DNA from 3 places in the Paraglaciecola sp. G1-13 genome. Region 1 is predicted to be linked to each of the others. Evidence: predicted binding sites of a transcription regulator. Region 1 holds the regulator's gene; each other region holds the start of a gene.

Region 1 (4,291 bases):
TATTTGCGAGATAATGCCAAAGGCGGGCAGTATCATGATGTAAACCTCAGGGTGCCCAAAGAACCAGAAAATATGCTGGAACATCACGGGGTCGCCGCCACCTGCGGCATCGAAGAAGCTAGTACCAAAAAACTTATCTGTTAACACCATAGTCACTGCGCCGGCTAATACAGGCATGACCGCAATAAGCAAAAATGCTGTTATCAGCCACGTCCAAACAAAGAGCGGCATTTTCATCCATGTCATCCCTGGGGCGCGCATATTAAAGATCGTCACTATGACGTTAATCGCCCCCATAATGGATGAAATCCCCATGATATGTACCGAGAAAACAAACAGAGCAGTACTGTCACCACTGTACGTAGTTGATAGAGGAGCGTAGAACGTCCAGCCAAATGCAGGGCCGCCCCCCTCCATAAATAACGAAGACAGTAAAATCAAGAACGCAAAGGGTAAGATCCAGAAGCTCCAGTTGTTCATGCGAGGCAAAGCCATGTCTGGCGCGCCAATCATCATAGGCACTAACCAGTTAGCTAGCCCTGTAAAAGCGGGCATAACAGCACCAAACACCATGATCAAGCCATGAACTGTGGTCATTTGATTGAAAAAGTTAGGCTCAACTATCTGCAGGCCCGGCTGAAACAATTCCGCCCGAATGACCATCGCCATCGCGCCGCCGGTTAAGAACATGATAAATGCGAACCAAAGGTACAGCGTGCCTATGTCTTTGTGGTTTGTCGTGTACAACCAGCGCTTAATACCAGAAGGAGGCGCATGATGCTCGTGATGATCGTTTTCGTGATGGATCGTGTCGGTTACTGTGCTCATGATCGTCTCCCTACTGCCCGTTTAATGCAGCGTTAATGTCTTTCGCCTGAACTAGATCACCCGTATCGTTACCCCACGCATTTCGCTCATAGGTAATCACTGCGGCAAGTTCTGACATTGTTAACTGTTTAGCGAAGGCGGCCATTGCGGTACCTGATTTACCGTTAAGCACGATATCAATATGCGCAGCCATATCGTTCAGCGCAATGTCACTCCCTTTTAATGCTGGGAATACCCCTGGCAACCCTTCACCATTAGGCATATGACAGGCTGCACATGCAGAATTGTAAATTTTTTGACCATTGCTCATGAGCTCTTCTTTGCTCATGTTCATTGCTAGTAATCTTTGCTCTTCAGCTTTTGCCTGTTCTTGGATGGCTTGACGCTCGCCTATCCACTTATCATATTCGGCGGGCTCTTTTGCGATAACCACAACCGGCATGAACCCGTGATCCTTTCCGCATAATTCAGCACACTGCCCACGGTAAATACCCGGTTCATTGACCTTAGCCCAAGCATCATTAATAAAACCTGGATTAGCGTCTTGCTTGATTGCGAAGTCTGGTACCCACCAAGAATGAATAACATCGTCTGAGGTAATAAGAAAACGCACACGTTTATCGGTAGGGATCACCAAAGGTTGGTCTACTTCTAAGAGGTAATTAACACCCTTGTCTAATTTACCTGTAATCTCATCGGCTTGAGTTGCCATGCGAGAATAAAATTCGACGTCGTTATCCATGTACTTGTAGTGCCACTTCCATTGTGACCCTGTTACCAACACCGTCACTTCCGGTTCACTGGCATCCTCCATAGCGATCAACGTTTTGGCTGCAGGGATAGCCATTACAATGAGGATAATAAAAGGGATGACGGTCCAAGCGATTTCAACTTTAACACTCTCGTGGAAGTTTGCAGGCTTAGCCCCACGAGATTTACGATGAAATAAAATGGAGTAGAACATAGCGCCAAACACACCAACAGCGATAACCACACATATGATGAACATCAACATATGTAGGTCATATACCTCGGCGCTGATATCAGTCACACCTTTGCGCATGTTTAATTGGTACTGATCTAAGTCGGACACTGAATCTGCAAAAGCGGTGCTGCAATTAAATGCACCTAACATTGCCATTACACTCAACGAAATTTTCTTCACTCGACCCCCTGCTTGTCAAACGCGTAAAATAGTGGTGATAACCATCAAACTCTACGTTCTAATTTATTATTGTAAGGTTCAGCACGCGACAAGTTTTGTTACTGACTTGTTAATCGTGTAACAAGCATTACTCAAAATAGGGGGAGTAGTCCAGTTTTTTTGTATATTTTATATTCAATCGACCAAATTTTAATCAGTCTATCAGTGTGTTACGTTAACAACTCAGTAACAAACACATAGATTAAATGATATGCGAAAAGGCAATATGAGGTAGGTAAGATGGGATGTTTTCATGGAATAAAATAATATTTTCGAACTCCATTGCGAAGCTCGAAAATGATCAATAATGTAACAGCAAACTGCCTAAAAAAATGTTCAACTACATCCAGTCAGCATTACGAATAACACCAACAGCGATACCTTCGATATTAAAAGGCTGCGTCGCTAGATCGACTTTAATAGGTTGGAAATCCTCGTTTTCAGCATGTAGTACGACTTGTCGACCTTTTCGCTCAAGCCGTTTAACGGTTACATCTTCATCTACTCGCGCAACTACCACCTGACCATTATGCACATCCGTTGTTTTATGCACGGCCAGTAAATCACCATCCAAAATACCAATGTCTTTCATACTCATGCCGCTAACTCTAAGTAAAAAATCAGCGCTGGGTTTAAATAAACTTGGGTCAACTTTGTAATGCATTTCAACATGCTCTTGAGCCAAAATGGGCTCACCGGCGGCAACACGACCAATAAGCGGCAAACCTTGGTCTTCTAATTGATCTTCTAAAGGCTCAGTGAGCCTGATACCTCTTGACGTGCCGGGCAAGATCTCAATTGCTCCTTTACGAGCCAGAGCCTTGAGGTGTTCTTCAGCCGCATTTGCCGATTTAAAACCAAGGTGCCGTGCTATTTCTGCACGTGTTGGCGGCATGCCTGTTTCTAGCATGGTGGTTTTAATCAGTTGCAAGACTTCTTCTTGTCTGGGAGTTAGTGGACGCATACACAGCCTGTTGTTTCATACAGTTTAACTGTGAGTATATACAGTCGTTGCTAAATCTCAAATTTTTCTTCTTTGTTGTTTATTAAAGGTAATTTTCTATAAGACCTCTGACCTGTAAACTGATTACGCGGGGTGGAAAAGCCGAATAACGTGGTATCCTATACAGGTCTTTCATTATCTAGGTACCACTCTTATGGCATGGCTGCATAAACTGCTGCTGACAATGATATCTGTTCCGCTAAAATGGCTGGTTAAAGTTAATAGCATTCCTACAGATATAGCGACCGAACTTGGGATCGATACCACCAAACCCATTATTTATCTATTGCGCACACACTCGGTCACTGATCAATTTGCTTTAAAAATGTCTACCAATTCCCTAGGCTTGCCTAAGCCCTCCGAGCCGGTGCAAATCGGTGGTAAGGAATTACCCGCATGTTTGTTTTTACAACAACCACGTTCTTTGCTTACTCGAAAAGTGAAGATCACCAAAATTGCAGATGATGTTACTCGTCTGTTCCAGATCCACAGAGAGCACCCAGAGTTAGACTTGCAAATCGTCCCGGTTTCCATTTTTTGGGGCAGAGCACCCGGCCGAAAGCTATCCGGCTGGTCAGATATTATCGCCAACCAGGTATCTCCAAACTGGTTACGTAAGTTTTTTATTGTGCTGTTTTTAGGTAGAGATAACTTCGTTTGTTACAGCAAGGCTGTATCCTCTCGTACCATGGCAGATTTAAAAGGCAGTGATGAAGAAATAGGCCACAAGCTTATCCGCTTAGCGGGCACGCACTTTCATCGTCGCCGCCAAAATCTCATAGGCCCAATGTTACTCGAACGACAAGAATTATATAACGCAGTATTGGGCGCAGACTCTGTTCGCCAAGCAGTTAGCGACGAAGCGCGCAGCAAGAAGCAGTCAAATCACCAGATACAAGCCAAAGCGAAGAAATATGTCGATGAAATTGCCGCAGATTATCGCGAAGGGTTAGTAAGAATTGGCGACCGCTTACTCACAAAAATATGGAACAAAGTGTACAACGGCATTGAAGTAAAACATGCCGATAAAGTCAGGGCGTTAGCGCAAAATGGCCACGAAATTATCTACGTGCCGTGCCATAGAAGCCACATGGACTACCTCCTTTTAACTTATGTCATCTATCACGAAGGTTTAGTGACACCGCATATTGCTGCGGGTATCAATCTCAACTTTTGGCCGATTGGCGGAATTTTACGAAAATGTGGCGCATTCTTCTTACGTCGCAGCTTCGCCGGCAACAAGCTGTATACCGCGG
Region 2 (4,291 bases), 2.3 Mb from region 1:
AACGCTACTACGAGGGGCAAAATCTATGCGTGGATAATGCTGCGCATGGGGGGAAACAACAAAGCGAGCTTCAGGCTGAATCTCTTGATCAAACCGCAGCACAATTGCCGGCAAATATTTTAGCTTATAGAACCGAAAATCGCTTATTCAGGGCACTATTTGGTTTAACGTTTTGGCATGAATTGTTTAATGAGGCCGAGCGCGCAACGGGCTCAGAGTTTGACCGCAGACCACGCCTGATAAAAGAAAACTGTCTATACGATGAGTTAGGTGCTCAGGTGGAAGCGCGCTTAGCGCTGTTCACTCAATGTCAATCTCAACCCCAGCCCCAACACAAGCACCAGATAAACAGCGTATCCAGCCATGCCATGGCATACCTGACGCAAGTTGCAAGTCGATACTATGGGCAGCCTAACGGTATATTTCGTTGGCACCCCAAGATGCTTGAGATCATTGGCGTATTCTTACGACATGTAAACGGGCAATGGGTAGCGGACCACTTAAGAGCAATGGCGAAAAATTACCAAGGGTTAAAAGATGGTTACCCAGATTTAATGGTGATTGAAAATCAGCAACTGCGCTTTGAAGAGGTGAAAGCGCCGGGGGATCAACTTCGCGCCAATCAGCTGGTGAGTATCGACGCATTGCAAAATGCCGGGTTTAACGTCGGGGTGTGTCAAGTAGAGTGGCGTTATAACCCCCAACAACCCTATGTCGTGGTTGACGTTGAAACGACAGGAGGATGCAAGCCGGGGCATCGCATTACTGAAATCGGCGCGGTTAAAGTGATTGACTCCAAGGTGGTCGACAGCTGGAGTAGCCTTATCAACCCTGAAAGACGGGTGCCGCATTTTATTACCCGTTTGACGGGGATCAGTAATGATATGGTCGAAGACGCGCCACTTTTTTGCGAAGTCATAGATGATTTAGAGGCGTTTATGCAAGACTGTATTTTCGTGGCTCACAACGTGAATTTCGACTATGGCTTTTTTAAGTTGGAATACGGGCGATTAGAAAGAGCGTTCTCTATGCCCAAGCTATGCACAGTGCGCGAAATGCGTAAGTATTATCCTGGCTCACCATCTTATTCGTTGGGTAAGTTAAGCAAAGAATACGGATTGTCTCTTGATAATCATCACCGAGCCTTATGTGACGCTCAAGCTGCTGCTGAGCTACTGATCATGGTGAACGAGAAAAAACACACAGTATAACGCTTGCCTGCGTGCGCTGGTCCGTGAGCTTTCTTGGTAACAGGTAAGTATGACGCGTTGAATTTAAGGAATAGCAGAACGCCCGATGCTTAAGTAGGTTGCGCGCCCAGTAGTGGTAAGTGTTTTACCTTGTGATAGGTCATCGCGATTAACAAGCACTGGTTTAATGGGGTGTCATAAATGCTTTTGGTTAAAGGAAGACTAAGTGCGCGATTGCCCTGATAAGTAAAACTGTTTGGATACACCTCTTTGAATGTGTCTATTAGCCGAGTTTGGCAGTGAAAATAAACGTTGAAGAGCTCTGGTGTTTTGTCTTTCCAATCGATGCGGATAGGGCTGCCACCTTTTACTGAAAAACTTGGCTCGCCCCATTTTAGCGACTCTTCCACTTTACCTAAGTTATGCACCGTAGCAATATCCCGTATTTCACTTCGAATAGCGCTGAACTGCGCTCTGGCGATTTTAGGATACTTATCAGAAATGACGATGGTCATAATGTAGGGTTTCTCCACTCTGCTTAACGTTGGCTGATAGAACCAAGTCCCGCTGACATTCAACGCCAGATGACAGGGGTTACAAATTACATTATGACACGCTGGATCACGCTAGGCGACCCAATAGCTTGGTATAAGCTCGGCGTATTGATTTCAGTGGCAAACTAGTCTTGCCTTATTCTAGGGTGCAGTAGGTGGTTGAAATTGTCTACTTGCTGTCTATCTGCTGATAATAGGTATCTAACCAAGCATCTAAGGCATCCTCCTGCGGCAGCATCAAGGGACTTGACGTGCTGTGAATATTCGCCAGTTTAGGGTGTGAGGCCAAGGTGACAATTGAACAGCCAAGGCTGACCTCAGCGCTTTGTTTGTTGATATATTTTTTGTATAAGCCCCCAAACGCGATAGCGCCTTTGTGCGCAATAACGTCGTGGTAGTGCTTAGGTACGTTTTTATTACCTCGCTGTTCGAATTCAGTTTCTCCAAACCCTTTGGCAACGATGATGCAACGGGCCGTCCTAAAAGGTTGGTACCCAGCTGTTCGGGGCACATTCAGCTCATCGTAGCGGGCATTGAAACTGGTAAATTTGGAGGGTTTGAAGCCGGTGTCTCTCGGTTCAAGTAACAGCCACCACGATGCTTTTTGAAACAAAGGCTGACCCTCAAGCTCGCGGATGATTTACGCGTCGCTTGCAGCGCGAATAAACCGATTGGGCGCTAACGGCGTCATCGTTAAATCGATACCGAGGGTGACGCATAAGCCTTGAACGAACTCATTGTCTATCACATTAAGCCTTCCACACATGTTGCACCCTAATTGCACCCTAAAAATTAATTAAAGTTATTTGAATTCGACATATACTGTATATAATAACAGTATATGTTGAAATTTATTCCTATTAAAGCCTCTGCCGGTATTGTTGGGTTCGAATCCCCTGCAACAGAATATACCCAGCTAAGCCTAGATTTAGACCAACTCTTGATTGACCATCCATCTGCGACCTATATCGGTATCGCACAGGGGGAGTCGATGACCGGAGACGGTATTTTTTCCGGCGACTTACTGATTGTCGACCGTGCCCAAGATATTAAAGATCGAGACGTGGTGGTCGCCAACCTCAATGGTGTATTTGTGTGTAAAAAGATTGATAAAGTGCAGCGTTGTCTACTGTCATCCAGTAATCGATTTCCCCCCTATTTCTTACAAGAAGGTGATGATTTCCAAATAGAGGGTGTGGTTACGCGCTCGATCCGCCTGCATCGACCTTTTAAAAAGCCAATGTAATGTTCGCTCTATGTGATGCCAACAGCATGTACGCGAGTTGCGAAAAAGTGTTTGATCCAAGTATTCGCAATAAGCCAGTGGTGGTGTTGACCAACAACGATGGTTGTATTTGTGCAGCGTGTGGCATTGCCAAACGAATGGGTGTCGGGAAGAAGTTCGTACCTTATTTTCAGGTCAAAAAAGAGCTAGAAGCGGCAGGTGCCGTTATTCGCTCAAGTAATTACGAACTTTATGCCGACCTGAGTCAACGCATGATGGATACATGCGCGCGCTTTGCCCCTGACATCAATGTGTACTCTATCGATGAATGCTTTTTATATTATGGTAAAGACGCAACTGCGCCCCAAGACGGTTGGAATAATCATGCTAACAGTATTCGAAAAACCGTGTGGCGGGAAGTGAGGTTGCCTATCTGTGTTGGCATAGGGCCGACGCCTACATTGGCTAAAGTGGCCAATCACGCGGCTAAAAATGTGAGTGGTTTTATCGGCGTGGCAGTGCTGGATAACGAAGATGCGCGTAAGCATGTGCTGAAGCAACTGGCTGTGACTGACGTGTGGGGCATAGGAAAACGTTTAGGTGTAAAATTGAATGCGCTGGGGATCCACACAGCGTGGGAGCTTGCAAACCGTGACCCGTCGCACATCAGAAAGGCGTTTTCGATTATCGTGGAAAACACGGTGAGAGAGTTAAATGGCGAGATTCGTCACTGCTGGGAAACCGTAAGAGCGGCCAAGAAAGAAATATACAGTACGCGCAGTTTTGGCAGTCGCGTGACTGATTATGATGAATTGCGAGCGGCGCTTGCTGGTCATGCTGAAACTGTAAGTGTGAAACTGCGTAAACAAAAAAGCGTGACCAGTAGTATGACGCTTTTTGCCACTAATTCTCCCCATGATAATGACGGGTATGTGCGGCGCTCTTTCTTTCATCGCTTCACTGTGCCCACAAATGACACGCGTAATATTCTTCATGTGATTGACAGTGCAATGTCTCAGCTTTTTCAACCAGGTGTACATTATTACAAATGTGGTGTCGGGTTGATGGACTTACATGAGCAGGATTTATATCAATATGATTTATTCAACCCGTCGAATGACAACTCAAGGTTGATGGCATGTATGGATAATATTAACTCGCGCTACGGACGTTCAACCGTGCAAATGGCGGCCAAAGGCTTTGAGCAACGTTTTTCTATGAAGCGGGCGTTTTTGTCCCCGCAGTACACGACGCAGTGGCGAGATATACCAAAAATTAAGTGCTAGTACTTAATGGCGTTGAAAAAAAGCAATAGCAGGGAT
Region 3 (4,291 bases), 1.3 Mb from region 1:
CGACGATAGCGACTGACTGGCCCATTTTCACTAGTCGAGCCAAATAATTTTCTACCGCATGATAAGGAACGCCTGCCATAGGGATGGCATTGCCGCCTGATTTTCCCCTGGCGGTTAGGGAGATATCGAGTAGTTCGGCGGCTTTTTTAGCATCGTCAAAGAACAATTCATAAAAATCTCCCATGCGATAAAACAATAGAATATCAGGATGTTCAGCTTTAATTTTCAAATACTGCTGCATCATAGGCGTATGCTGCTGCAAAGATGAGGGATTAGCGTTTGTTGACGCTGCTGATGAATTTGTTTTTGGCATTCGCTACGGCACTCTTATCGGGATCGCGATGTAATTTTAACGCTTTGTTTAGTGATCATTGTTTGGCATGCTTATAGTATTCGCTGAATATTTTTCAGCGCGTCAAATAACCCTGTATGGATGTAAATTATGACAAACAATTCAATTCAATTGGCACAACAACTTGGTGAACATCTGCAGCGACTAGGCTGGAGTGTTACCTGTGCTGAGTCATGCACTGGAGGGGGCATAGGATACGCCATCACAAGTACATCTGGAAGCTCAAGCTGGTTTAAAAGTGGTTATATCACTTATTCAAACGAAGCAAAGCAAGTTATGTTGGGCGTGAGCGAGCAAACCTTAAACGAGCATGGCGCTGTGTCTCAAGCGGTGGTGCAACAGATGGCGACGGGAGCGACTAAAGCGGCTGGAGCAAATGTAGCCGTATCGGTCAGTGGAATTGCCGGGCCTGATGGCGGAAGCGACGAGAAACCTGTTGGTACCGTTTGGTTCGGTTTTTCGGTAAATGGGGAGGTAACAACGTCTTGCCAGTGTTTTACGGGGGATCGGCATCAGGTGCGGGCCCGAGCTATTGAGTATGCATTGAATCAGTTAGTCATACATTGTAAAGCAGAGTCATTATCTTCGGGCGGGAAACGGTAAATTACACCCACAGTGGCAAAGGAAACGAGGATTTAACCTTTAGCTATTATATTCGATAAAAAGGCGCTCTTTAAGCGTTAGCAATATTCACATAAGGAGTTAATTTTGATCGCAACAGGCACTTTTGAGGTGGACTTAACACCACAAGAAGACGAAGCAGCGCCCGCTGGACGTATGGTAATTAATAAAACCTACCAAGGGGGCTTGGCAGGCAAAGGGCTAGGGCAAATGATCAGTAAGCGCACAGATAATGGTGTTGCAGTATATTTTGCAATTGAAGAGTTTGAAGGAACGCTCAAGGGCAGGGCTGGGACGTTTTCTTTATTGCATAATGGTAACATGTCACCTGAAACACAATCTCTGAATATTTCAGTGTTGGAAGGTTCGGCCAGCGGCGATTTGGCTGGGTTAAAGGGCGCGATGCGGATCATCCAGCAAGACGGAAAACATAGTTACGAATTAGATTTTGAACTGTAGCTCGTTTCCTTTATTTAAATTTATTCAAAAATAATTGATGAGAAGCTAATGAAGCAAGTATTAGGTAGCTGTTTGTGCAATCGCGTCACGTTTACATGCGAGAATGATTTTAGTCAATTCCATTTATGCCATTGTACGCAATGTCAAAAGGCAACTGGCTCGGCATATGCGGCCAACCTGTTTACAGACATTGACAATATTAAATGGCTCACTGGAGAGGCCCTCATCACGCGCTTTAACGTTGCTGGACGTAGCATTTCCAATGCCTTTTGTGGTGAATGTGGTAGCGCTGTACCTTATAAGTCTTTGTCTGGTAAAGCGTTGGTTGTGCCTGCTGGCAGCTTAGATTGTGAACCTAATATTCAACCTCAGAGTCAGATTTTTTATGCTGAACGAGCTCCATGGTTTGACTCAGTTACAGTATGCAAGAAGTTCGATTCGATGCCTAAGTAGCCGATTGTGCGGGCATTAATTAGCGCGTGAGAATTAGAGGTAGCTCAACCTTAGACAGCATTGCAATAAAGGAACTTGAACACTAAAATTCAACGACTCTGCGATTACGACCCTGATGCTGTCTCACAATGCTCGCAGCTTCTGTGCCTTGATAAGCTGTTTCTCTATAAGCCGTACCTTTATATAAAGGTAAACTCATCCTTTGTTAATATTTTCATAAAGTGACTTGTAACTGTATGGTTGTACAGTATACTACGCCCATATAATTTCAATTATCTGTGTCGATTTAGACTTTAACCAAGTGTAAGTGCACGGGCTGAACCATAGGACATACTGATGGACGATAACAAAACTCGCGCGCTAACCGCCGCTCTTGGTCAAATCGAAAAGCAATTCGGTAAAGGCGCAATCATGCGCTTGGGTGACAACCAAGCAATGGATATTGAAGCGATTTCTACTGGGTCTCTGACTATAGATATCGCTTTAGGCATAGGCGGCTTACCGTGTGGACGTGTGGTTGAAATATACGGACCTGAATCATCAGGTAAGACCACGCTTACATTACAAGCTATTGCTGAAGCGCAAAAAATGGGCAAAACTTGCGCGTTTGTTGATGCTGAGCATGCGCTTGATCCAATTTATGCTGGTAAGTTGGGTGTTAACATCGATGATTTGTTAGTGTCACAGCCGGACACTGGTGAACAAGCGTTAGAGATTTGTGACATGTTAGTTCGCTCAGGCGCAGTTGATGTGGTTGTAGTCGATTCTGTAGCGGCATTGACACCAAAAGCGGAAATCGAAGGCGACATGGGTGATTCACACGTTGGCTTGCAAGCCCGTTTGATGTCACAAGCCTTGCGTAAGCTAACGGGTAACATTAAGCGTTCGAACACCTTAGTAATATTTATTAACCAGATTCGTATGAAAATTGGTGTGATGTTTGGTTCACCAGAGACGACAACTGGTGGTAACGCACTTAAGTTCTACGCTTCAGTACGTTTAGATATTCGCCGTATCGGTGCGATTAAAGACGGTGATGAAGTAGTCGGTAATGAAACTCGGGTGAAAGTGGTTAAAAACAAAGTGGCTCCGCCATTTAAACAAGCTGAGTTCCAGATCATGTACGGTCAAGGGATCTGTAAAGAAGCCGAATTGATCGATTTAGGTGTTAAGCAGAAGCTTGTAGAGAAAGCGGGCGCTTGGTACAGCTACAATGGCGAACGCATCGGTCAGGGTAAAGCTAACGTGGTTAAATACCTTAAAGAGCATACCGAGATGTCTAACGACATTGAGCAAAAGCTGCGCGCTGAACTGCTATTAAAGAAAACCGTTAAAGCAGAAGAGCCTGCAAAAGCTGACGAAGAATAAAGCCTATTTCAGATGATTAGCTGATATTTTCTACGCTAAAATATAAACCGCCGAAAGGCGGTTTTTTGTTTTTGGTGCTAATTATTAAAGTGCTAACACTAGGAATGCTATAAGTACGTTTTACATTTATCGCTCACAACGCACTAGCAAGAAAGCTTCGTCCTAATCTCAGAGTTATATTATTCAGCTTTTTTTATCAGTACAGTGCGTTGGTTTTAGACGAAGTAGCGGCATAAGACGAAAAGTATCTACATATATGATAACTCTGCGCTATGGCTTCGCACGCTACAGCTGAACAAGTGTGTTTCACTATGCACTGCTACTCAAGGTAAGCGAACTAAGGTAGACATCAAGTGATAAGCTTTTTGAGAAGTAACTAGCAGCTAATTCCTATGTGGACTGTTCTAATCTAGATCGCATTTAGTATGCCCTTTTTATTAACCATACTTAACGAGTGTTCAAAGTGATTAAAATATGACAAATTTGCTGTCAACATAATTTACAAGATCACTTTTAACGAGTTAGCCAAATTTCATTACCTTATGATTAATATAGTTTTTTCATAATTGGCACGCTAAGTGCTTTTAATTCGCCAAGCAGGTAGTGTGATAAATCGCGAGCAGTATTATTTGCAATATTAAATTCGCTGGTACATTAATTCGTTTTTAAGGGATAAACATTATGAAAAACTTCTTCAGTTCAAAAAAATTCGTTTCAACAGCTGCGCTACTTGCAATCGTAGTCAGCTCACAAGCAAGCGCTGCAACTATTTCATTCGGTGGTCAAACCGCTACTGATGGTTCATTTCTTACAAGTAACAATGTTATAGACCCATCTCACGCTATTAACGACGGTTCAAACGGTTTCTTCGTTGAGACTTTCGATGCTGCAACTGGTGTTGATGGTGCTGCTGCAGGCTCTGTAGCGTTTAATGCTGCTGGAGCGGCAGGCACAGGTTGTGCGGTTAACAGTACTGGTAGTGGTATTCTAGTAACATCCAGTACAGATGGACTAGGTGTACGTTCAGGTAGCGTACCA

Evidence for each region. The regulator LexA, encoded in region 1, represses DNA repair genes until DNA is damaged. The targets are predictions, from matches to a motif close to TACTGTATNNNNATACAGTA.
Region 2: a site for LexA is predicted at 2,565-2,584, ahead of AC0L6N_RS09725 (LexA family protein). Genes of this name have one in related genera too.
Region 3: a site for LexA is predicted at 2,116-2,135, ahead of recA (recombinase RecA). Genes of this name have one in related genera too.

What each region holds. Positions count from the first base shown of each region.
Region 1 is NZ_CM147903.1:4,638,606-4,642,896, forward strand. Features, by position in the region: gene ctaD (cytochrome c oxidase subunit I) at 1-828, opposite strand, end outside; gene coxB (cytochrome c oxidase subunit II) at 839-1,963, opposite strand; gene lexA (transcriptional repressor LexA) at 2,373-2,996, opposite strand; gene plsB (glycerol-3-phosphate 1-O-acyltransferase PlsB) at 3,190-4,291, shown strand, end outside.
Region 2 is NZ_CM147903.1:2,336,167-2,340,457, reverse strand. Features, by position in the region: gene AC0L6N_RS09740 (exonuclease domain-containing protein) at 1-1,211, shown strand, start outside; gene AC0L6N_RS09735 (DUF1801 domain-containing protein) at 1,301-1,705, opposite strand; gene AC0L6N_RS09730 (SOS response-associated peptidase family protein) at 1,914-2,357, opposite strand; gene AC0L6N_RS09725 (LexA family protein) at 2,586-2,990, shown strand; gene AC0L6N_RS09720 (Y-family DNA polymerase) at 2,990-4,255, shown strand.
Region 3 is NZ_CM147903.1:3,380,798-3,385,088, reverse strand. Features, by position in the region: gene mutS (DNA mismatch repair protein MutS) at 1-313, opposite strand, end outside; gene pncC (nicotinamide-nucleotide amidase) at 443-955, shown strand; gene AC0L6N_RS14465 (DUF3224 domain-containing protein) at 1,061-1,432, shown strand; gene AC0L6N_RS14460 (GFA family protein) at 1,481-1,885, shown strand; gene recA (recombinase RecA) at 2,222-3,253, shown strand; gene AC0L6N_RS14450 (Npun_F0296 family exosortase-dependent surface protein) at 3,935-4,291, shown strand, end outside.